4 regions of the Rhodococcus rhodochrous genome follow, and region 4 is predicted to be linked to each of the others. Evidence: riboswitches for the same ligand, from Rfam matches in the RefSeq annotation. Region 4 holds a riboswitch; each other region holds the start of a gene.
What was found. Region 4 has a riboswitch for thiamine pyrophosphate ahead of thiO (glycine oxidase ThiO). Riboswitches for the same ligand answer to the same signal wherever they lie in the genome.
Positions count from the first base shown of each region.

Region 1: another riboswitch for thiamine pyrophosphate. It lies ahead of C6Y44_RS06210 (ABC transporter substrate-binding protein); the one in region 4 lies ahead of thiO (glycine oxidase ThiO).
Region 2: another riboswitch for thiamine pyrophosphate. It lies ahead of C6Y44_RS07690 (3-oxoacyl-ACP reductase); the one in region 4 lies ahead of thiO (glycine oxidase ThiO).
Region 3: another riboswitch for thiamine pyrophosphate. It lies ahead of thiC (phosphomethylpyrimidine synthase ThiC); the one in region 4 lies ahead of thiO (glycine oxidase ThiO).

Region 1 is NZ_CP027557.1:1,300,412-1,306,153, reverse strand. Features, by position in the region: gene C6Y44_RS06240 (magnesium transporter CorA family protein) at 1-851, shown strand, start outside; gene C6Y44_RS06235 (hypothetical protein) at 880-1,056, opposite strand; gene C6Y44_RS06230 (CsbD family protein) at 1,176-1,373, shown strand; gene C6Y44_RS06225 (hypothetical protein) at 1,560-1,757, opposite strand; gene C6Y44_RS06220 (hypothetical protein) at 1,978-2,124, shown strand; gene C6Y44_RS06215 (hypothetical protein) at 2,132-3,904, opposite strand; TPP riboswitch at 4,234-4,330, shown strand; gene C6Y44_RS06210 (ABC transporter substrate-binding protein) at 4,313-5,380, shown strand; gene C6Y44_RS06205 (ABC transporter permease) at 5,358-5,742, shown strand, end outside.
Region 2 is NZ_CP027557.1:1,646,365-1,652,106, forward strand. Features, by position in the region: gene C6Y44_RS07680 (phosphodiesterase) at 1-30, shown strand, start outside; gene C6Y44_RS07685 (stealth family protein) at 27-1,523, opposite strand; TPP riboswitch at 1,785-1,876, shown strand; gene C6Y44_RS07690 (3-oxoacyl-ACP reductase) at 1,931-2,695, shown strand; gene C6Y44_RS07695 (LLM class flavin-dependent oxidoreductase) at 2,695-3,999, shown strand; gene C6Y44_RS07700 (serine hydrolase domain-containing protein) at 4,083-5,363, opposite strand; gene C6Y44_RS07705 (zinc-dependent alcohol dehydrogenase family protein) at 5,543-5,742, shown strand, end outside.
Region 3 is NZ_CP027558.1:202,861-208,602, reverse strand. Features, by position in the region: gene thiC (phosphomethylpyrimidine synthase ThiC) at 328-2,085, opposite strand; TPP riboswitch at 2,084-2,193, opposite strand; gene C6Y44_RS25825 (ArsR/SmtB family transcription factor) at 2,336-2,674, shown strand; gene C6Y44_RS25820 (substrate-binding protein) at 2,690-4,105, shown strand; gene nthB (nitrile hydratase subunit beta) at 4,990-5,670, shown strand; gene nthA (nitrile hydratase subunit alpha) at 5,734-5,742, shown strand, end outside.
Region 4 is NZ_CP027557.1:4,262,083-4,267,824, forward strand. Features, by position in the region: gene C6Y44_RS19675 (ABC transporter permease) at 1-114, opposite strand, end outside; gene C6Y44_RS19680 (ABC transporter ATP-binding protein) at 114-1,043, opposite strand; gene C6Y44_RS19685 (hypothetical protein) at 1,112-1,654, opposite strand; gene thiG (thiazole synthase) at 1,746-2,531, opposite strand; gene thiS (sulfur carrier protein ThiS) at 2,524-2,736, opposite strand; gene thiO (glycine oxidase ThiO) at 2,733-3,797, opposite strand; TPP riboswitch at 3,794-3,906, opposite strand; gene thiE (thiamine phosphate synthase) at 3,935-4,624, shown strand; gene C6Y44_RS19710 (NUDIX hydrolase) at 4,690-5,544, opposite strand; gene C6Y44_RS19715 (hypothetical protein) at 5,682-5,742, shown strand, end outside.

The sequences.
Region 1 (5,742 bases), 2.5 Mb from region 4:
AGGAATGGAACCTCGACCCGCATGCCGTCGAGGATTCGCTAGCACACGGCGAGCGCACGAAGGCCACCCGCTACGCCACCCATACCTTCCTCACGGTCTACGCGACGCACCTGTTTCCGGATTCCGAGGACGCGGATCAGGCGCACGAGTCCCGGCTTCGCACCACGCGGATCTCCGCCTTCGTCCTGCCCCACGGCATCGTCACCGTTCGCCGCGGCACTCCGTTCGACATCGACGAGGTGGTACGTAGGTGGGACGAGAACACCGACCTGCTGCAGTACGGGCCGGGTGCGCTGATCCACGGCCTGCTCGACACGGTCGTCGACGGGCAGTTCGAGACCATCCAGGAACTCGACGACGCCGCCGAGGACCTCGAGGACTGCCTCTTCGAGGACGGTGCCTCCACCCGGCAGATCCAGCGACGCGTCTACCGGCTCCGCAAGGAACTCGTGCAGCTCCGGCGGGTCGTGCTGCCGATGCGCGAGGTCGTCAACGCCGTCCTGCGGACCCGCGCCGAGAGCAACCACCACCCCGAGCTCGACAGCTCCTACAACGACCTCTACGACCACGTGATGCGTGCTGCGGAGTGGACCGACTCGCTGCGCGAGATGGTGAACACCGTCTTCGAGACGAACCTGTCGCTGCAGGACGCGCGCCTGAACATCGTCATGAAGAAACTGACGGGATGGGCCGCGATCATCGCCGTCCCCACGGCCGTCACCGGCTGGTACGGGATGAACGTGCCCTATCCCGGAGTAGGCGAGGCGTGGGGACTGATGAGTGGGGTCGGGATCATGGTCGTGTCGGCGATCGTGCTGTACGTGCTGTTCAAGCGCCGCGACTGGTTGTGAACCCGCGTTGCTCGGTGAACGGCTCTGTTCAGAGGAAGACGACGAGCAGCACGACGATCACGACGACCACCGCGACGGCAGCGATCACCGCACCCGCCGAACGCCGGCGCTGCACCGGCCCGTCGCGGACGAGTTCGGGATCGGCGTCGGGCGCGTCCCCGATCGGGTCGTTGTTCTCGGGACCGGAGTTGGTGGGATGCGACATCGGTCTCCTCCTGGCTGTCTGTGTCGAAGTCTGACACGGACGAGTCGGTCGTGTTCGGTTTCAGGCTGTTCGGGCCGGGTACTCCGTCAGAGCAACGTTCGATGACACAGGAGGACCCCATGGCCGACTTCGTCGACAAGGCAAAGCACAAGGCAGAAGAAGCGGGCGGCAAGATCAAGGAGAACACCGGTCAGGCGACCGGCGATCGTGATCTCGAAGCCGAGGGTCGCGGCGATCAGACCTCCAGCGGTCTGAAGCAGGCAGGCGACAAGGTCTCGGATGCCGTCGAGAACGTCAAGGACGCTTTCAAGAAGTAGCCCCTGAACTGCGCGGTGCCGGTAGTTGCGACTACCGGCACCGCGCTGTTGAGGTGCTTGGCACCGCACAGTCGAGGTGCTCGGCACCGCGTCGTGGAGGTGCTCGGCACCGCGTCGTTCGTCCGGGTACCGCACCGAGCTGTGCCGGTGCGTGCAGCACCCCGCTCTCACGGGGTGCTGCCGGGACTACTTCGAGGAGGTGCCTTCGGTGTCGTCGAAGAAGTGCCAGGTGCCGTCCTGCTCGTTCTGCGCCTCCATGCGCCAGCCGAGTTCGCTGTTGTCGGCGCGCTGGTCAACGAACCAGGCGTGCGCGTCGTCCGCGCTCTCGATTTCCTTGGTATCCACGACGTTCCCGGTCGGGTCGATCACTCTGTAGGTAGCCATGCCGAGTGTCTTCCCACGCGACTCGCCGGTCAAACGTCGCGCGAACCTTCTGGTGTAGGGTGGAGTCATCGTTCGGCTCGCACATGATGAGCAACCTCGCACCACAGTGCCCGAAGGTTCCGAACCGGACGTGAGAGTTCCCCGCCGCGTGTACCGCGGCCCCTCTTCTTCGCACTGCCCGACGGCCGGGGTCTACCCGGCCGCACCCGAAAGGACGGCCATGAGCCAGAACAAAGAATTCGACAATCCTCTCTTCCTCGCGCCCACCACTCCGGAGGCCGACGCCGAGACCGAACCCGTCACCGCTGTCGCCGAAGTGAGCGGCCCCCACGACTACACCTCGATCTTCTCCGCGCGCGGCGCCTGATCCCGCCTCATCCGACTGTGAAGCTTCCGCCTCGGTCGGCTGCAAAGTCGGCCAGCGCCTGCGACACCTGCTCGGGCCGCCCGTCGTTCTGATCGGCGGCCGCCGTGAGCACATCGAGGTGGTTGTATCCGGGCAGAATCCACCTGCGTTCGTTCGGATGATCCGTCTCGGGCAACGAGATACCTCCGTTCGCCACCAGCGTCACCACAGGATTGCGCGTGACACCGTCGCGGTGGAGATGACCTTCGAAGCGGGTCGCCGATGCGAGGTCGAACGGAAGCCTCGACGGGAAGTACCACTCGGTGAAATCCAGTGGTGGCTCCGACAGATTCCGCGCCAGCTCCGCGATCGACGTCACCTCGTTCCCCTGATCGGTGTACCGCGCCTCGTCGGGTGACGACGCTCCAGTGCTCACCTCGTCGTAGTCGAGCCACCGGTAGACGACTCCCGGATCCGCGAAGACCGCCGGCGACGCCTTGAGCGCATCGCCGAAGAATCCCGACCCGAGCACCTCCGGCGTGGCGGGAACAGGAAACAGCTTGTCGCGCACGGGTGCCCCGGTGATGAATCCGACGCTCGCCTGCAGGAACCCCAGCGGTTGCGAATTGTCGTCGAGGATCGCGCCGAGCACCGCCTCGTTGGTCGCGTTCAACGTCCGCACGTCCGGGTCGCCCGTCGCGAACATCGCGTAATCCCTCGCCAGCAGAGTGCGCAACGTCCAGTCGATGTTCGGGTTGTCCGGCATGCGCGGGACGATGCCGTCGATGCCGTCCGGGTCGAGCCGTGCCGCGAGCCCGGTGAGTGCGAGCAGATTCGTCGTCTCCGGGTTGATGACCGCGGGGAGCGCGAGCACCGGCGACGCAGTGGAGATCGATCCGGACAGCGCATCGAGCGGAGCGGACACCGTGTCGGGCAGATCCGGGAGCGCGCCCCGGCCGGGGAAGGGCGCTCCGGCTCTGATCACCGTATCGAGCGCGAAGTACCCGCCGCACTGGTTGTAACCGGCGTCGTCGATGGTGGCGGGATCTCCGTCGAAGTCCCATTCCGCGAAGTAGCCGGTGATGAAACCACCGAGAGAATGTCCGCCGCACAACACTTTCCGTTTCCGCAGTTCCGGGTCGGGAAGTTCGTGACGCAACAGGTCGTACTGGTCGCGCAGCGTCTGCTCGAGTCCGACCTGCGAAAGCCACGCGACGTCGGCGCCGCTCGCATGGCCGGCGAATCGTCGCCCGTCCACTTCAGCACCGCGGAAGTAGTAGTCGGTCGCGGTGTCGAGCGAACCCGTCCGCAGCGCCGCCCGGGTACCGGTGTGGTCCTCGAGGCAGTTCGATCGCCGGTCGAGTGCCCAGAACTCGACATGGGCACCACGGGCCGCGGCCGCGACGACGGTGTTGCGCGCGACGCTCTCGAACGCGCCCGCTCCCTCGAAGATCCCGGGCTGGGCGACGAGGATCCGGTCGGCGTCGGCCGAACTCTCCGGTCCGTCGGCCGACCGCCACCGCAGATACGACAACCGGTCGCACGCGGCGGGTCGCGGTCCCGCTTCCGCCGGCAGCGGCGCGGGTATCGACACCACGGACCCGAGCACCTCGCCGGCCAGTGGCGCCGACGAGGTGTACGGCATTTCGGTGCGTCCGGTCGGCTCCGACGCGGTGCGTCCGGTCGGCTCCGACGCGGTGCGTCCGATCGGCTCCGAAGCGATGTGTCCGATCGGCTCTGCCGACACCACCGATGCCGTGAGCACACTTCCCATCACCGCCGCAGCCAGTGCTGCGCCCATCCTTGCGCGCATCCCATCCCCCGATCGGTTCGTGCGTATTGAACACCGTTGCGGGAGTCGGGTCTACGGAAACGGCAGAAGAAAGGACCCGTCGGAGTTCACCGACGGGCCCTTCATCGTCCACGCAAGGGGGAGGCGTGCGCAGACCGATGGCCTGCCGTTCGGGGGAGGTGACAGGGACCATCACTCGAAGAGTCGGGACCTTCGACCCTTCCGTTACGGGTGAAATGTGAGGGTGACACCCTGACCTGGACTTTTGCGTAACTTCGGGTCACATCTTCCGTTCTGCTCCCGTCCCGGTGGTCCCAGGAGGGCATGGTGCTAAGGTCGCCCGTGACACGGGGTGCTCCGCACGAGCGGGGCTGAGATCACACCCGTCGAACCTGATCAGGTAATGCTGACGAAGGGATGTCCCGACATGACCATGCCTGTACCCACATCGATCCGTCCCCTGCCCGCGCAGTGAAGGCGCGGCGGACTCTCGCCGGACTGCTCACCCTCGTCGCCGCACTCTCCGCGGTCGTCGGGTGCTCGTCCGATTCCGGGAGCGACACCATCCGATTCGCGTTGGACTGGACGCCCAACACCAATCACACCGGCCTGTACGTGGCGCAGCAGGAGGGTCTGTTCGCCGATGCGGGTCTCGACGTCGAGATCCTGCCGTACAACAACGCGACCCCCGACACCCTCGTCGACGCCGGTAGCGCCGAGTTCGGGATCTCCACGCACGCCACATCGACCATCGCCAGAGCTGCGGGTTCCCGGACCGTCGCGGTCCTCGCACCGCTGCAGCACTGGGCGACGGGGATCGCCGTGCGGGCCGACAACGCCGAGATCACGCGGCCGGCGGATCTCGACGGCAAGACCTTCGCGGGCTTCGCGAACCCCGGTGAGGACGAGATGCTCGCCGAGGTGATCCGCAACGACGGTGGTCGCGGTGAGTTCGAGAATGTGACGCTCGGGACGTCGTCGTACGAGGCCGTCTACTCGTCGACCGCCGACTTCACCGTGTCGTACCTGGCGTGGGAGGGCCTCGAGGCCGAGCACCGCGGCCTGCCCATGCGGTACTTCGGTTTCACCGACTACGGCTTCCCCGACGCGTACGCGATCGTCGTCGACGGCAACGAGGACTGGATGACGGAGAACCCGGAGCAGGCACGCGCTTTCGTGCAGGCGCTGCACCAGGGTTACCGGATCGCCGCCGACGATCCCGACCGCGGGGCCCGGGCCCTGATCGAGGCGAACCCCGGGGCCTTCCCCGACGAGGAACTCGTCTACGAGAGCCAGCGCATGCTCGCCGCCGAGTACATGCGCGACGCCTCCGGCGCCGTCGGGGTCCTCGACGCCAGGAAATGGTCGGGCTATGCCCGGTTCCTCTACGAGAACGGCCTGCTGTCCGGACCCGACGGCAGCCCGTTGACGACCGAGCCCGACTGGTCGACCTATGTCACCGATGACTACCTCGAAGTCCGATAGCACCGGCCGCGCACGTCGACTCCTTCCCGCCCTGCTCGTCGCCGGGGCGCTGGTCGCGATCTGGCAGACGTACGTCGTGGTGAGCGGTATCCGCCCGCAGGTGTTGCCCTCCCCCGCACGCGTTCTCACGCAGGGGTGGGCGCATCGCGTCGACATCGCCGGGCACGCCTGGTCCACACTGCAGGTCACGCTCGTCGGGTTCGCCGTGTCGCTGGCCCTCGCGTGGACCCTCGCGATCGCCGTGGACTTCTCGCCGTGGCTGCGACGGGCCTTCGTGCCGCTGTTCGTGGTGTCGCAGACCCTGCCGATCATCGCGCTCGCACCCTTGATGATCATCTGGTTCGGATTCGGACTACTGCCGA
Region 2 (5,742 bases), 2.6 Mb from region 4:
GAGAACCCCGACCTCACCGTTCGGATCTAGCCGACGTCCGGTCGGCCCGGGTGGTCGGTCTCCCAGGGCGCCGGAATCGGGTAGTACCGCTCCAGGAACTGCGTGACCTTCGCGGTGCGCAGCTCCAGGTCGACCTCGGGCGCGCTGCCGTCGTTGAGGCAGAACAGGTCGAGATTGCGACGCGCCAGGATCGTGTCCAGATGTCGCAGACCGGACTTCACGGTGGTGTCGACGTACTCCACCTTCGCCGTGGTCTGCTGCACCGCGCGGCCGGTCAGCAGCGTGTAGTAGTGGTAGAAGGAGTTCGTCACCGAGATGTTGTCTGCCGCCCGGAACGGGCTCGCCGCCGTCGCAGCGAACTCGTCCGCGAACTCGCGCTCCATCTCCGCCATGATCGACCTGCGCAACGGGACAGGTGTGTGCTCGAGGTGCCGAGTGATGGTGACCCCGAAGCGGTCCTGCAGAAGCTTGCGGTTCATGCGCGCGGAGTTCTCGAATCCGCTGCGCGACGCGTTGTTTCGGCCGAGACCGATCCGCACGTCGCACTCGATGAACTTGCCGACGCCCCCGCCGGAGAAGAACAGGCTCGGGCTCACCCGGCGACCGAAGAACATGTCGTCGTTCGAGTACAGGAAGTGCTCGGACAATCCCGGGATGTGATGCAACTGCGACTCGACCGCCATCGAGTTGTAGGTGGGCAGTGCCGACGGGTCGGCGAAGAACTCCTCGCTCCGCACGAAGGTCACGCGCGGATCGTCGGCGAGCCACGCCGGTCGCGGTGAGTCGGTGGCGACGAAGATCCGCCGCACCCACGGCGCGTACATGTGGACCGAACGCAGGGCGTACTTGAGTTCGTTGATCTGCCGGTAGCGCGCCGGCGAGTCGTCACCTTCGCCGACGACATAGTTCTGCATCAGCTTCGCGCGCTTGGCCTGGAACGACTTCGACGACCCGTCGACCCACGAGAACACGAGGTCGATCTCGAACGGAATGTCGCCCGGATGGCGGTCGAACATGCCCTCGATCGTGGGCCACAGCTGTCCGTACCGCTCGACCGTCGTCCGGCGCATCTCGTCGCGCAGGGCGACCGTGCGGGTGAGAGCGTTCGGACGAGGCATGATCACCTCGTCGTCGGTGTAGGTCCACAGTTCGATGTCGACCCCGTTCGACGCGCCGTACCGCAGCCCGCTGGTCAGCTCGACCCGCGGGCGGAACAGCCGGAACACCCGGTCCTTCCTGTCGCGCGAGAGCCGACCGTCCGCCACCGGGACGGGACGCCGCTTCGAACCGACGGCCTTCGAGTAGAAGGGCTCGTCGGCACACCCCTCGACGAGAGCGGCGCGCAGCCTCTTCCGATCCTGGCGGTCGACCGCCAGGATCGGGCGGTCGCTGTCGTCGCGCACGAGCAGGTAGTCGATACGCGCCCGGTCGAGCACGCGGCGCAGGAACAGTACGTCCTCGATCCGAGCCTCGTCGGGCGTGGTGGTGGTGATCGGGATGGCGTAGCGATCCTCGAACCACACCACCTCCTCATGCCTCGCGGGGCCGCGGACGGTGGCGCGGCCGATCGGCGGAGCGTCTCCGACCTGCTGAGAAAGGGAGACATAGGGAGCGTTGTGGGGGGCCGGCGTGTGCGTCGGAATCTCCTTTCACGAGTCGGGGCAGGAATGGCCCATTTTAACGCCGATCTGAGCTAAGTTCTCGCGTAGGCGATGTGACGATCCTGTGAACGCCGACCCTGCCGGCTCTCGAAGGCCGAACCGGTGCCGTGTAGCCTGTCCGCAGGACTCGACACGGGGTGCCGGAAACGGCTGAGAGAACACCCGTCGAACCTGATCTCGATTATGCGAGCGAAGGGATGCCGAGCCGGCGCCGGGCCACAGGTCTGTCGCCCTCACGCACCCTTCCCCACACAGGGAAGGCACAGAAGATGTCATTGCAGAACCAGGTCGTCCTCGTCACCGGCGCCGGTCGCGGCCTCGGCCGCAGCATCGCGCAGGCGTTCGCCGACGAAGGAGCCGCCGTCGTCCTCGACTACCGGCGCAGCGGCGAGGGCGCTCACGAACTGGCCGACAAGATCGGACCCGAGCGGGCGGTCGCGCTGAAGGCCGATGTCACCGACCGCGCCGACGTCGAAGCGCTGTTCACCCGGGCCCGCGAGCACTTCGGACGTCCCGTCACCACGGTCGTCAACAACGCCCTGCCCGATTTCTCCTTCAACGGCGACGCTCGGCCCAAGGCAGACGAGATCGGATACGACCGGTTCGGAGCCCAGTTCGACGGTGTCGTCGGCGGCGCGGTCAACATCATCCAGGCGGCTCTGCCGGGCATGCGCGAGGCCGGTGGCGGCAGCATCGTCAACATCGGCACCAACCTGTTCCAGCACCCCGTCGTCCCGTACCACGACTACACCGCGGCCAAGGCCGCGCTGCTGTCGCTGACCCGCACCTTCGCCGCCGACCTCGGCCCCGACGGGATCCGCGTCAACATGGTCTCCGGCGGTCTGCTGCGCACGACCGACGCATCGTCGGCGACCCCCGAAGCGGTGTTCGACCTCATCGCGTCGTCGACGCCGCTGCGGAAGGTCACCACGCCCGAGGACTTCGCGGCGGCGGTGCTGTTCTTCGCCTCCGACTGGTCGCGGGCCGTCACCGGACAGAACCTGGTGGTCGACGGGGGACTGGTGATGAACTGATGGCCGGACCACGCACCCTTCACCTCAACGCCTTCCTCTACGGCGTCGGGCATCATTCGTCGGCGTGGCGGCATCCCGACTCCGCGGCCGGACGCATCGGCGACATCACGTATTTCGAGGAACTCGCCCGCACCGCCGAACGGGGATGCCTCGACGCGGTGTTCTTCGCCGACGGTCACAGCGTCAACCCGAAGTACACGGCAGGCACCACCTGGTTCCTCGAACCGCTGACTGCGCTGTCGGCGATGGCGCGCGCGACCGAGCACATCGGTCTCGTCACCACCGTCTCCGCGAGTTTCTTCACGCCCTTCCATGCCGCACGGATGCTCGCCTCGCTCGATCACATCAGCGGGGGACGGGTGGGCGCGAACATCGTCACCTCGATGTTCGACGAGGAAGCGCGCAACCACGGATTCGACGCCCTGCCTCCGCACGCCGAACGGTATGCGCGGGCCGAGGAATTCATCGAGGTGCTCTGCGCTCTGTGGGATTCGTGGGGTGACGGCGGTGTCCTCGTCGACCGGGCGGGTGGCAGCTTCCTGGACTCCGACGCGATCCGCCCGATCCATCACCGGGGCAGTCATTTCCGCGTCGACGGTCCGCTGACCGTGCCGCGGTGCCCGCAGGGTCGTCCGGTGCTGTTCCAGGCCGGCGCCTCGGAGACCGGACGCAACCTGGCGGCCCGTCACGCCGAGGCCGTCTACTCCGTCGCGTGGGACATGACCGCGGCGCTCGAGTACGTCACCGACCTGCGTGCGCGGATCGCCGCGGCCGGCAGGGATCCCGGGACGGTCGCCATCCTGCCCGGACTCGTCACCTACGTCGGTCGCACCGAAGCGGAGGCGTGGGCGAAGAAGGCCGAACTCGATGCGCTCCTCGACGTCGACGCCGCCATCACCCAGCTCGGCGTGTTCACGGGTCAGGACTACACCGGTCACGACCTCGACGCCCCCGTCGCCGACCTGCCGCCCATCGAGGAGTTCAGCGGTCCGCAGGGTCGCTATGCGACGGTGCAGCGCATCATCGAGACCCGTCGTCCCACCCTGCGCGAGCTGCTCGGCTACCTCGCCGCGGGTGGTGGTCACGCGACCATGATCGGCACCGCCGAATCCGTCGCCGACAGCATCGAGGAATGGTTCACCGCGGGCGCCTGCGACGGCTTCAACCTGATGTGCCCCGCCTATCCGGATTCGCTCGACGACTTCGTCGACCTCGTCGTCCCGGAACTGCAGCGTCGTGGCCTGTTCCGGACCGAGTATCCCGGCTCGACCCTGCGCGACTCGCTCGGTCTGAAGTCGCCGTAGCGGAGAAGAGCGCGAAGCGGTCATCGGAGCGGGTTGTAGCGTGCACCGATGACCGTTTCGCGCTCTCGAGCCGGTCGGTACGATCAGCCTCCCGGCGTCGGCGCGGGTGTGCTTTCCTCCGCTCCGGGAGCCCGTGCCGGGTCGCCCGGCGGCTGGTAACCGGAACCGTAGAAGATCGGCAGGATGCCCTTGACGAGGGTCAGCGCCGAACCTTCACCCGACGGCACCGTCGACAGATTGGTCGCGATGACGATCGTCAGGTCGGTCTCCGGGTCGTGGCCCATGAAGGTCATGAAGCCCGGAAGCTGACCGTCGTGTCCGAGCAACGGGCCGAACTGTGCCATGCCGAGGCCGTAGCCTGCGGTTCCGCCGCCCACCGACTGCACGCTGTCGAGCCGGGTCTGCTGCATCTGCTCGTCGAGCAGACCACCGCCGACCAGCGCCTTCACGTAGGTGGTCATGTCGTCGACGGTGGAGATCGCAGCGCCCGCGGTCCACGTCCACGACGGGTTGTCGTCGGTCACGTCGTTCGGCTTCAACGTCCCCGCGACCGCGGCGGCCTGCTCGTCCTCCGGCAGCGCGAAGGTATCGATGGTGGAGACATTGGTGCCGAACATGTAGCCCTGCGGATGTGGGTCGGGGATCGAGGCATCATCGATCGCGGGGAACGAGGTGTTCCCCAGCCCGAGCGGAACGAAGATGCGCTCGTCGAACGCCTCCGCGACCGGCATGCCCGTCAGTTGCTCGATGACGAGTCCGAGCAGCACCGTATTGGTGTTGCTGTACTCGAACTGCTCTCCGGGCGGGAAGTTCACGGGCTGGGAGAACGCGATCTGCAGCAGCTCCTCCTGCGTCCACGCCTTCTCGGGTTCGCGGTCCAGCGTCGCGTTGAATTCCGGATCGAAAGTGTAGCTGTACAGGCCGCTCCGCATCTCGGCGAGCTGCGCGATGGTGATCGTGTCGCCGTTCGGGACGCCGTCGATGTACTTCGAGATCGGGTCGTCGAGCGACAGGCGACCGTCCTCCACCAGCTGCAGGACGGCGGTCACCGTCATCGTCTTCGTATTGCTCCCGATCCGGAAATGATCGTCGGCGGAGATCGGGTCGTCGGCGTCGATGGTGGAGGTGCCGAACGTGCCGGTCCAGTCACCGCGGTCGGGGGAGCTGATCTGGACCACTGCGCCGGGAATGGCGTTGTCGCGCATCAACTGCTCGACTGTCGATTGCAGCTCGGCCACGTACTCGGGCTGAGCCGCCTCGGTGGAGGCCGGAGACTGCGTGGATTCGGGTTCGGTGGTATCGGAACTGCACGCCGACGCGGTCAGTACGGCCACCGCCACGAGCGAGGCTGCGAGTGTCTTCATCAATCGTCTGCTTTCGGGATCGGTGGTCCCCGAAAGAACAGGGGACTCTGTGATGGTGTCACGAATTCGGACATTTCCCGCTGTCGAGGTGAATTTTTCACCCTCTCCGAACGATTCCGATCGCAGTGTCCCTCGTGTCATCCTGGAGCGGGACCGAATCCGTGTTCGGAGGTCGAATCATGAAGGCACTGGTGTTCCACGGGCCGGGGAAACGATCGTGGGAGGACGTTCCCGACGCGACGATCAAGGACAGTACCGATGCCGTGGTGCGCGTCGACGCGGTCACCATCTGCGGCACCGACCTGCACATCCTCGGAGGTGACGTACCCGAGGTGACCGACGGACGGATCCTCGGTCACGAGGCCGTCGGCACCGTGGT
Region 3 (5,742 bases), on a different replicon from region 4:
GGTCACCCCCCGATTCGGCAGCGAGGTGGGCGATGTCGTCACCGCCTCGCCCGCCGGCACCCGATCACTGCTACAGCGGACCCCGCTCACACATGGGCACTTTCGTTGAGCACGAGTGGATACCGCCGCTGAATCTCATTCCCCTCGTGCTCGAACCCGGACGGTCGCCGGCACCGCGAAACCGCACATCGATGCCGCCTCCGTCCTCGACCACCTTCGTCATCGCGACACAACGCCACCCGGCAGAGCAAGTGCGGGCGTGCGTCACGCCGCTGAGGGCGTTGCGTCCGTGTCCTCCCGTCACCTGGACTCAACGCCCCTGCGACCTCAGTTGTCCTGTGTCACACGCTTACTTTCGGAGGACAGGACAGTAGGGGCATCCAAATACACCGTGCTGCCGGCGGCCCTGAACTGGTCGGACATATGTTGCATCCCGGCGACGGCGGCCTGGTCGGCGGCGTCACCGAACCTGGTCCGGATGTCTTGGGAGATACGCATCGAGCAGAACTTCGGCCCACACATCGAGCAGAAGTGCGCCGTCTTGGCCGGTTCAGCCGGAAGCGTCTCGTCATGGAACTGCTCGGCCGTATCCGGATCCAGCGACAGAGCGAACTGATCCCGCCACCGAAACTCGAAACGCGCCTTCGACAACGCGTCGTCACGCTCGACGGCACCGGGATGGCCCTTGGCGATGTCGGCAGCATGAGCGGCGATCTTGTACGTGATGACCCCGGTCTTCACGTCGTCCCGATTCGGCAGTCCCAGATGCTCCTTCGGGGTGACGTAACACAGCATCGCGGTGCCATGGCGGGCGATCTCGGTGGCCCCGATCGCGGAGGTGATGTGGTCGTAGCCCGGAGTAATGTCGGTCACCAGCGGCCCCAGGGTGTAGAAAGGCGCTCCATGACATAACTTCTGCTGACGCTCCACATTTTCCCGTACCCGATGGATCGGGATGTGGCCAGGGCCTTCGACCATCACCTGAACGTCGTGAGCCCAGGCACGGGTGGTCAGTTCGGCAAGGGTGTCCAGTTCAGCGTACTGCGCGGCGTCGTTGGCGTCGGCGATCGACCCCGGTCGCAGCCCGTCCCCGAGGGAAAATGCCACGTCGTAGCGGGCGAAGATCTCACACAGTTCGTCGAAGTGGGTGTAGAGAAAATTTTCCTCGTGATGGGCGAGGCACCAACCGGCCATGATGGACCCACCTCGGGAGACGATGCCGGTGAGCCGCTCGGCCGTGAGCGGTACGTAGCGCAGCAGCACTCCGGCGTGGATGGTCATGTAGTCCACACCCTGCTCACACTGCTCGATCACGGTGTCGCGGAAGATCTCCCACGTCAGCGCATCGGCCTGGCCGGCGACCTTCTCCAGAGCCTGGTAGATCGGCACCGTGCCGATCGGCACCGGGGAGTTGCGAATGATCCACTCTCGGGTGGTGTGGATATCTTCGCCGGTGGACAGGTCCATCACAGTGTCCGCGCCCCAACGGGTGGCCCAGCGCATCTTGTCGACTTCGTCGACGATGGAGCTGGTCACCGCTGAGTTGCCGATGTTGGCATTGATCTTCACCAGGAAGGACTTGCCGATGATCATCGGCTCGGACTCGGGGTGGTTGACGTTGGCGGGGATGATCGCCCGACCCGCCGCCACCTCCGAGCGCACCAGTTCCACGTCGCAGTTCTCCCGCAGCGCCACGAACCGCATTTCCTGGGTGATGATCCCCGCCCGGGCATAGTGCATCTGCGTGACCGTCCGGCCTGTCTTCGCTCGCACCGGGACAGGTCGGGGCCCCTTCCACTCCCGGGACGCCTCTCCACGCCGCACCGCCGAGCGGCCATCGTCGAGCAGATCCCGTTCTCGCCCCGGGTAGTGCTCGACGTCGCCGCGAGCAGCGATCCAGTCGGCGCGCGTCGGCGGGAGCCCGACCAGCGGATCGCTATCGGGACCTGCAGTGCGGTAGACCTGCAGCGGCGGGTTCGGCACCCCGCCGGGAGAGTCGTTCAAGCGGATCTCTGTGACAGGTACACGCAGGTCGTGTTCCTCGTCGTGGACATAGCTCAGGGCATGCGAATTGGGTGCACTCATCGGAATCGTTCCTACTTCCTTCGCCGGCATTACCCGGGCAGGTTCGACGGTCGCAGGCTGCCTCAGCCCGATCTCAGCCCCTGCAATAGGGCTCCCGTGGGGACGGCACAGACCCTAACACCCGGCTTCTCCCGCTGCAGATGTAGCTGGTCCGGTCGTCGGAGCGGTGCGAAGTCGGCCCGTCCTGTACGAGCTACGAGGAGGTACTCTTCTATATGTCATTGACTGTTGACTCGAGGAGATCGGGATCTTGTCCGCACAGCTGGCCTTCGATGCCCTCGCCGACCCTGTACGGCGAGCCATTCTCACTGTGCTGGCAGAGCGTGACGAGTGCAGCGTCAACGAACTGGTCGACCAGATCGACAGCGTGGGACGCACCGGCGTCTCGAACCACCTCCGGATCCTGCGGCACGCGGGCCTGGTCACCGAACGTAAGGCCGGACGCTTCCGTTTCTACTCGATCGACCCGGCCGGTCCCGCACGCGATGTCATTGCAATGTTGCAGGAATTGTTCCGAGGAGCCCTGTCAGATGCCGTCGAGGCCGCAGACCGCACCGCTGCCACCGACACAACCTTGCGACGTGCATAGCTTCCAGGAAACACGGTGACCCAGCTCGTACTGCACGCCGAAGAGTGGACCGCATCCCCACCCTCGGTGGCCTACAGCCTTTTCGGAGCAGGCGACGAGGCGGGATGGCTCTTCGGCGCGGTATGCGATCGGGTCGAACCCGGCGCTGCCGTGCGTATGGCGGTCCACCTCAGCGGTTCCGGCGCAGAACCGGTCGAAATCCTCGGCCGTATTGCTGCCGCACGTCCGCATGCGTACCTCGATATCGTGCACGACCAGCCCTGGCGAGGGCGTATCAAACTCCGTTTCGAAGCCGCAAACGGTGGTACGAGGGTTCGGCTCATCGCCGAACTCGACCAGCCCGGATTGGAATGGTTGATGCGGCGTCGAGGGTTCCCTACCTCTCGAAACGCCTCTTCCCATCCCCGTCTGGGATTGTTGACGTCGAAATCCGGACCCGGCAGCCTCTTCGCCACCTCGATTGACAACGCCGCCATGCTGGCACTGGAGGAAATCAATGCCGAGGGCGGTATCCACGGCAGTCCAGTCGAGTTGATCGTGGGTGATGACGCCACAGACCCGCAGACCGGCGTCATGGAAGCGCGACGACTCGTCCAGGCAGGCTGCCGGACCATTCTGGTCGCCGCCACATCGGCTACCTACACCGCCGTTGCCGAGGCGCTCAGTGATGCACCCGTGCTGCTGGTACAGCCGGTCATGAACGAAGGAGGGCGCGGCGATCGTCTCCGCCTCCAGCTCGGTGAGCGGCCGGACGACCAGTTGGCAGCAGCCGTGAAACCACTCATGCGGATGGAGGGGGTGCGACGATGGTTTCTGGCCGGCGACGATTATTGTTGGCCCCGTACGACACACGGCCTGGCACGCCAACTGTTGCCTCGGTACGGCGCCGGAGTCGTCGGGGAAAAGTTCGCGTCTCTGGGAACTCGTGACTTCGCCCCGATCATCGAATCGATCCAGAAATCGGGTGCCGACATCGTACTGTCGACCTTCGTCGGAGCTGATGCTGTTGCGTTCGAGCGGCAATGCTATGCAATGGGATTGCGGGATCAGTGCATCACTCTGGCGCCCGCCTTGGAGGAGTCCACGCTGACGTACATCGGCGACGAAGCGGCCCGTGGCCTCTACTCCGTCTCGGGGTACTTCCAAGGATTACAAACGGAAGGTAACGCCTCGCTTCTGAAGAGGTACCGGGCGCAATTCGGTCCTTGGGCACCGCCGCTGTCGACGTTGAGCGAGTCTGTGTTCGAGGCAGTTCACATATGGTGGCAAGCGGCCCGGAAAGCCGAGGATAGCGAGCGGATCGCCGCGGCAATGCGTCACGGCGAGTTTCAGCTACCGCGGGGCACCGTCACCTTGAGCGAGGACCGACTCAGGCAGCAGCTCCATTTGACGAAAGCGACCGGCACAGAACTGTATCCTGCCCTCGGATGAGTTGAGACCTCGCTTGCTGATACCGAAGACCAGGGCATATGCCTGGTCATATCGGCGTGCTCGCTCCGTCTGCAGTTTCGTTCCCGGCCGGACGGATGCGCAACCACCGAGCGCAACTCGGGGTCGTCTGTGCATCAGCGTCGCCAGGATTGCTTCCGGCTACGCTCGGGTCCCGCGTTACCGCCATTCGACGCGATGTCGATCCCGGTCAAGGCGACAATGACAGCTGCCAGATCCTCCTCTGTGGGATCGGGACCGGTCGCGGAGGTCGAGGCTTTCTGCGAGATCTGCTTCCCTCTCGGGGGTCGTTCTGACTTCATTCTTCGCCTTCCTTTGTGAACGTCTCTCTGCGACACTTCCGGCCACAGTCAGCATCTTTTGAGATAGCTCCGAATGCAGACGGTTCACGATTCGTTCCGGGGGCTCGACGAACGTCTTCCAGTCTCCGAAACAAACAGCAGTGTGGTCGAATTTGTGGCCGTCAGCGCGGTTGAGCCACAGAGTGAATGCGCGGCAATCGAACTCAGATTATCGGGCCATTGCCCCACTGTCCACAGCGCGTGAGCGCGATACACGTGGCAATAAAGAATGACTACCAGTACGCTCGTGCCGACACAGGCGAGTGCGGCGCTCTATTGCAGGCAACCCACACACCGGATAGGTCTCCACGATCGTACCTCCAGACGGATGGTGGGGATGTTCACTTTCTCTCTGGAGCTCCCTGGAGCCACTCGCGCCGACGCATCCACGTTCGGACAGCCCACGGTGCGGATCACCCCTGTTCGTCGGTAACAGAACAGTAACATGTCATCCGGTCATGACGTGTTGACGCATTAGACGAGGGCACATAGGGTTGGTGACTCACGGCACAAGGAGAGCATTTCATGGATGGAATCCACGACCTCGGTGGCCGCGCCGGCCTGGGTCCGATCAAGCCCGAATCCGATGAACCTGTTTTCCATTCCGATTGGGAGCGGTCGGTTTTGACGATGTTCCCGGCGATGGCGCTGGCCGGCGCGTTCAATCTCGACCAGTTCCGGGGCGCGATGGAGCAGATCCCCCCGCACGACTACCTGACCTCGCAATACTACGAGCACTGGATGCACGCGATGATCCACCACGGCATCGAGGCGGGCATCTTCGATTCCGACGAACTCGACCGCCGCACCCAGTACTACATGGACCATCCGGACGACACGACCCCCACGCGGCAGGATCCGCAACTGGTGGAGACGATCTCGCAACTGATCACCCACGGAGCCGATTACCGACGCCCGACCGACACCGAGGCCGCATTCGCCGTAGGCGACAAAGTCATCGTGCGGTCGGACGCCTCACCGAACACCCACACCCGCCGCGCCGGATACGTCCGCGGTCGTGTCGGCGAAGTCGTGGCGACCCACGGCGCGTATGTCTTTCCGGACACCAACGCACTCGGCGCCGGCGAAAGCCCCGAACACCTGTACACCGTGCGGTTCTCGGCGACCGAGTTGTGGGGTGAACCTGCCGCCCCGAACGTCGTCAATCACATCGACGTGTTCGAACCGTATCTGCTACCGGCCTGACCAGGTCATCCGGTCCACCCAGCGAGACGTCCCTTCACCACAGACAGAAACGAGCCCACCCCGATGACCGCC
Region 4 (5,742 bases):
GATCGCGGCCAGACCCAGGCCGAGGGCGACGATGACGACGGTGCACCACAGCGGAGACTGCACCGACGTGAGCTTGATCCGTTCGGCCCGCAGTGTGTCGAGCGCCGTACTCATCACAGTCCACCCTTCATGACGTCGTCGACTCCGGATCCGTGGTATTCGACCTCGCCACCGGTGAGTTTCATGAACGCTTCCTCGAGTGACGCGTTGCGTCCCGCGAGTTCGTGCAGCACGATCGACCGGGTCGCGGCGAGTTCGCCGATCTCCGCGGCCGGAGCGCCCGAGACGTGCAGGGCACCGTCGTCCTCCCGCACGGTGTGTCCGCGCTCGGTGAGCGCGATGCGCAGCTCGTCGAGCTGCGGGCTGCGCACGACGACGAACGAGTCGGAGGCGCGGTCGACGAACGCCTTCACCGAGGTGTCGGCGATGAGCCGTCCACGGCCGATGACGATGAGATGTTCGGCAGTCTGCGCCATCTCCGAGAGCAGGTGGCTGGACACGAGCACCGTGCGGCCTTCCGCGGCGAGCGCCTGCATGAACCGCCGGATCCACACGATGCCCTCGGGGTCGAGGCCGTTGACCGGTTCGTCGAACAGCAGCACGCGCGGGTTGCCGAGCAGTGCGGCGGCGAGACCGAGTCGCTGCGACATGCCGAGCGAGAAGCCGCCGGCGCGCTTGCCCGCAACCTCCGTCAGACCCACCTGGCGCAGCACTTCGTCGACGCGCGAGGCGGGCAGACCGTTCGACGCGGCCAGCCACGCGAGATGCGACCGCGCCGACCGGTTGGGATGCACCCACTTCGCGTCGAGCAACGCCCCGACAGTGGTGAGCGGCCGTGTCAGCTCGCTGTACGGCTTCCCTTCGATCAGTGCGGTTCCCGAGGTCGGCCGGTCCAGCCCCAGGATCATGCGCATCGTGGTGGACTTCCCCGCGCCGTTGGGGCCGAGAAAGCCGGTGACGATGCCGGGACGGACCGTGAACGTCAGGTCGTCGACCGCGGTCGTGGACCCGAAGGTCTTGGTCAAGCCGGTCACTTCGATCATGCGCACCACCCTACGTGCGGCTCCGGCGAGCGCATCCGATCACACACCCCGGAGCCGCACGCGGTGCGTCAGGGGACGAAGACCTCCGTGGTGACCGGGATGCTCGGTCGCTCGGTACGCATCGTCAGGGCGACGCGGCCCGGTCCGGGGAACACGTGCATGAACAACGGCCGGGTGCTCGTGTGGAAGGCCGGCACGAAGCGGGTCTCCGTACCGCGGGCACCGGTGTCGAGATTGTGCCAGTCGAAAGCGACGGTGACGTCGCAGTTCAGGATGCTCGGCGTCCACTCGCCGAGAAGCGAGTAGCCCTGCGTGATCCGCAGTTCGATCCCGTGGGTGGCGCCCGCCACCGAGTAGATCGCGTAGGACTCGTCGAGCGGGCCGTCGAAGGCGGTTCCACCCGCGCGCACGATGCCGGCGCAGATGCCGTCGCCCAGTGTCAGCACGGGAGGCGTGGCCAGCTGCGTCATCTCGCACGTCCTCGGTCCGGTGTTCGACCGGCTCAGCTGGCACGGCTCCTGGGCGCCTGCCACGCCCGGTGCCGTGACGGCGACGGCGACACCCATGAGCCCGGCAGCCGCGGCGGAAAGGATTCGGTGTGCAATTGTCATGCCCGGGGATCGTACATACCGATCGGTATCCCGTCGCGCGATAATCGGAAAACCCCTGAACACGAAGGTGCTCAGGGGTTTCCCGTAGCGGTCACGGCTCCATCGGCGAAGATGCCTGGGCCCAGAAGCGTTTCGGGATCCGGCCGGCGTGCCGGGCACGGAATCCTGCTTCGACCGCGTGCTGCATGGCCGACGCCATCAGCGCCGGATCCTTCGCGCGGGTGACGGCGGTCGCGAGCAGCACGGCGTCGCAACCGAGTTCCATCGCGAGCGCCGCGTCGGAGGCGGTTCCGATTCCCGCGTCGAGGATCACCGGCACACCCGCAGCCTCGACGATCATCTCGATGTGGTGCGGGTTCGAGATACCGAGGCCGGTCCCGATCGGCGAGCCGAGCGGCATCACCGCAGCACAACCGACGTCCTCGAGGCGTCGCGCGAGGACGGGATCGTCGGTCGTGTACGGCAGGACGACGAAGCCGTCGTCGACGAGTTGTTCGGCCGCGGAGACGAGTTCGATGGCGTCGGGCAGCAACGTCCGTTCGTCGGCGATGACCTCGAGCTTCACCCAGTCGGTCTCCAGCGCCTCCCGCCCGAGCTGCGCGGTCAGCACGGCCTCCTTCGCGCCGCGGCACCCGGCGGTGTTCGGCAGCGGTTCGATGCCGAGGCGGCGCAACAGGTCGAGGACACCGGTTCCGGAGGCCGCGTCGACGCGGCGCATCGCGACGGTGGTCAGCTCGGTGCCCGACGCGACGAGCGCCTCCTCGAGCACGGCCAGGTTCGCCGCGCCACCGGTGCCGGTGATCAGCCGCGACCCGAAGGTGCGGCCGGCGATGGTCAGCTGCGGCAGGTCGGCGCCGGGATCGTGTGTGTCAGCCACCCTGGACCGCCGTGAGGATCTCGATGCTCGCTCCGCGCGTGACCGGCTCCGACCAGCGGCCGCGCGGGCACACCACACCGTCGACGGCGACCGCGATGCCCTTCTCGGGCAGACCGAGCTCGTTCAGCAGCTGCGACACGGTCGGGGCCGCGTCGTAGTACTTGTCCTCACCGTTGACGGTGATGCCCACGGACACGTTCGTCATCCCACACTCGCTTCCGTAATTCGTCCAGGACAGGCGTATTGCGCGTCGGCCAGCGACCGCCCACCGAGTTCGGCGAGCACCGCGTCGACGGTGAGCGGCGTGAGCAGCACACCGTTGCGGCCGTGGCCGGTCGCGGCGACGACACGATCGGAGAGCCGGCCGATCAGCGGCAGGTTGTCGGGGGTCATCGGACGCAGGCCCGCACTCGCCTCGAACAGTTCGTACTCGCCGAGCGCCGGGAAGATCCGCTCGGCGTCGGCGATCAGATCGCGCACCCCGGCCACCGTGACCTGCGTGTCGGACGCCTCGTACTGCGTCGCGCCCACGACGAGACCGTCGTGGCGGGGCACCAGATAGGCGGGGCGGCCGTGGACACTCGCGCGCACGGTGCGCTGCGGCGGCGGGGTCGCGCCCGGCCGCACCCGCAGGCGCAGGATCTCGCCCTTGACCGGACGGACCGGAAGCCCCGGCCACAGTCGCGCCGACGCCGAGCCGGCGGCGAGCACCACCTGATCGTCGGGCAGGTCGGCGAGGTCGTGGACGGCGGCGTCGGAGAAACGCACCCCGGCCCCGGTGGCCGCGACGCGCAGGGCGTCGACGAGCGCGCGGTTGTCGACCGACGACTCGGTGGGCGCGAGCAGTCCGAGACGCACCTTCGGGCCGAGCGACGGCTCGAACTCCCGGATCTCCGCACGGGAGAGCAGACGCATCTCGTGCCCCCGCTCCCCGACCCACTCGGCGACGGTCCGCAGGTCGGCGGCGTCCGCCGCGTCGAGCGCGACGGTCAGCGATGCCTCGGCGGTGAACACGTCGACGCCGGTCTCCGCGCGCAGTGCCTCCGCGAATCCGGGCCAGCGGTCGAGCGAGGCCGCACCCAGGGACAGCACGTGATCCTCACCGGGCCAACCCTCGGACAGCGGGGCCAGCATCCCGCCGGCCACCCACGAGGCGCCGCTACCGGGATTCGGGTCGTGCACGGTCACGATGTGCCCCGAGCGGGCTGCGCGCCATGCGATCGACAGCCCGATCACTCCGCCACCCACGACGGCCACAGTTGCCATTGGTCCACCTCACTCCCTGCGCCGGCATGATCCGGGTCAGGTCATAACGGTCGGGGCCGGCAGGCCCCCTCTCAGCCCCGCGAACCTCGGGACTCCCGTGTCGTCACACTTTCTGCCTAGAGGCTACCGTCTTGGTCGTGACCACCTATCGCGGCAACCATCCCGACCCGCGCGGCCGCCTCGCGACCGCCCGGTTGTACCTGTGCACCGACGCTCGCCGGGACACCGGCGACCTCGCACGGTTCGTCGAGGAGGCCCTCGCCGGTGGGGTCGACATCGTCCAGTTGCGCGACAAGGACTCGGCCGGCGAGAAGAAGTTCGGACGCCTCGAGGCACGCGAGGAACTCGCCGCCCTCGAGATCATCGGCGAGGCGTGTGCACGCCACGGTGCGCTCCTCGCCGTGAACGACCGCGCCGACATCGCGCTCGCGTCGGGCGCCGACATCCTGCATCTCGGTCAGGGCGATCTACCGGTGCGGCACGCGCGGCAGATCCTCGGCGACGAGATCGTCATCGGCCGCTCGACGTCGAGTCGGGCGCAGGCCGCGCTCGCCGACATCGAGGAGGGCGTCGACTACTTCGCGTCCGGGCCGGTGTGGGACACCCCGACCAAGCCGGGACGGACCGCGGCGGGGCTGGAGGTGACGCGCGAGGTCGCGCAGTCGCAGCCGGCACGACCGTGGTTCGCGATCGGCGGCATCGATCTCGAGCGGCTCCCCGAGGTGCTCGACGCCGGGGCCACGCGGGTCGCGGTGGTCCGGGCGATCACGAAGGCCTCCGATCCGCGCGCAGCCGCGGCAGCACTGAAGGCCGCACTGCCGGCCTGAAAGGCGGCGGAAGACCGCACGCCGGCCTGAAAGGCGGGTAAGACCGCACTTGCCGGCTTGAGGCGTTACAGCCAGCCCAGCACGGCCGAGGGCGACATCGCGATCGTGCCCTCGGGCAACCGTGCGCGCAGGCCGCGATCCGCGGTGACCACGACCGTCACCCCCGGATCCACCACGGCCGTCGCGGTGGAGGCCAGCCGGGCCAGTTCGTCGTCGCCGCTGCCGTCCGCGCTGTGCACCGGGATCCGGACGTCGTCGATCGTCGCGTCGCGGGCATGCCCTTCGAGGACCGCTTCGACGCGGGGGACCCAACCGAACGTCCCGTCGGGAAATTCGACCGTGCGGGGCAGGACCGCGGCGAGGTCGGCGAGCAGGGCGCTCGTGGCGCCGGGGCGGTCGCGCCACCATCCGGTGGGGCCGCTCGCACCGAGCACGTTCGCGGTGTCGAGCAGCATGCGTACCGGTGAGGTGCGCAGCGACGGCCACGCCTCGGCGAAGCCGCTGTGCAGCGCCATCGCCTCAACCTCCGGTTCGGGCACCCAGCGCAGTTCGGTGCTCTCCTGGTTGAGGCTGGTCACGAGCGTTTCGGTGGCGTCGGCGACGACGGTGGTGTAGGTCCATCCGCCCGCGAGACCGGAGGTGACACGTTCGGCGCGCACCGTCACGGCCGCGACATCGATGCCGGCCTCCTCGTGGGCCTCCCGCACGGCGGCGTCGACGGTGCTCTCGTGCGAGTCGCGGGCTCCGCCGGGAAGTGCCCAGGTGCCACCCTGGTGCGACCATGCCGCCCGATGCTGCAGGAGAACCGCGGGGCGACCGTCCGCGAGCGGAGCGCGCAGCAGCAGACCTGCGGCACCGTGTCGTCCCCAGCGCTTCTCACCGTCCGGTCCGACCGCCCAGCCGTCACCGTCTCCACGCATTGCGTCCGCCTCTCCGACCCGCCCTCGTCCGGGCCTGTGCCCGGTACCGGATCCCCGCCGTCCGTGGACGGCAACAATACCGCCGGGCTGCTTATATGCTCCCCTCAGACCGCTCGACACGAGGAAGGGAGTGCCCGGTGGACGTACGGATCACCCCTCCCTTCGCTCCTGTCGAGAGCCACATCCGCGACGACGCCG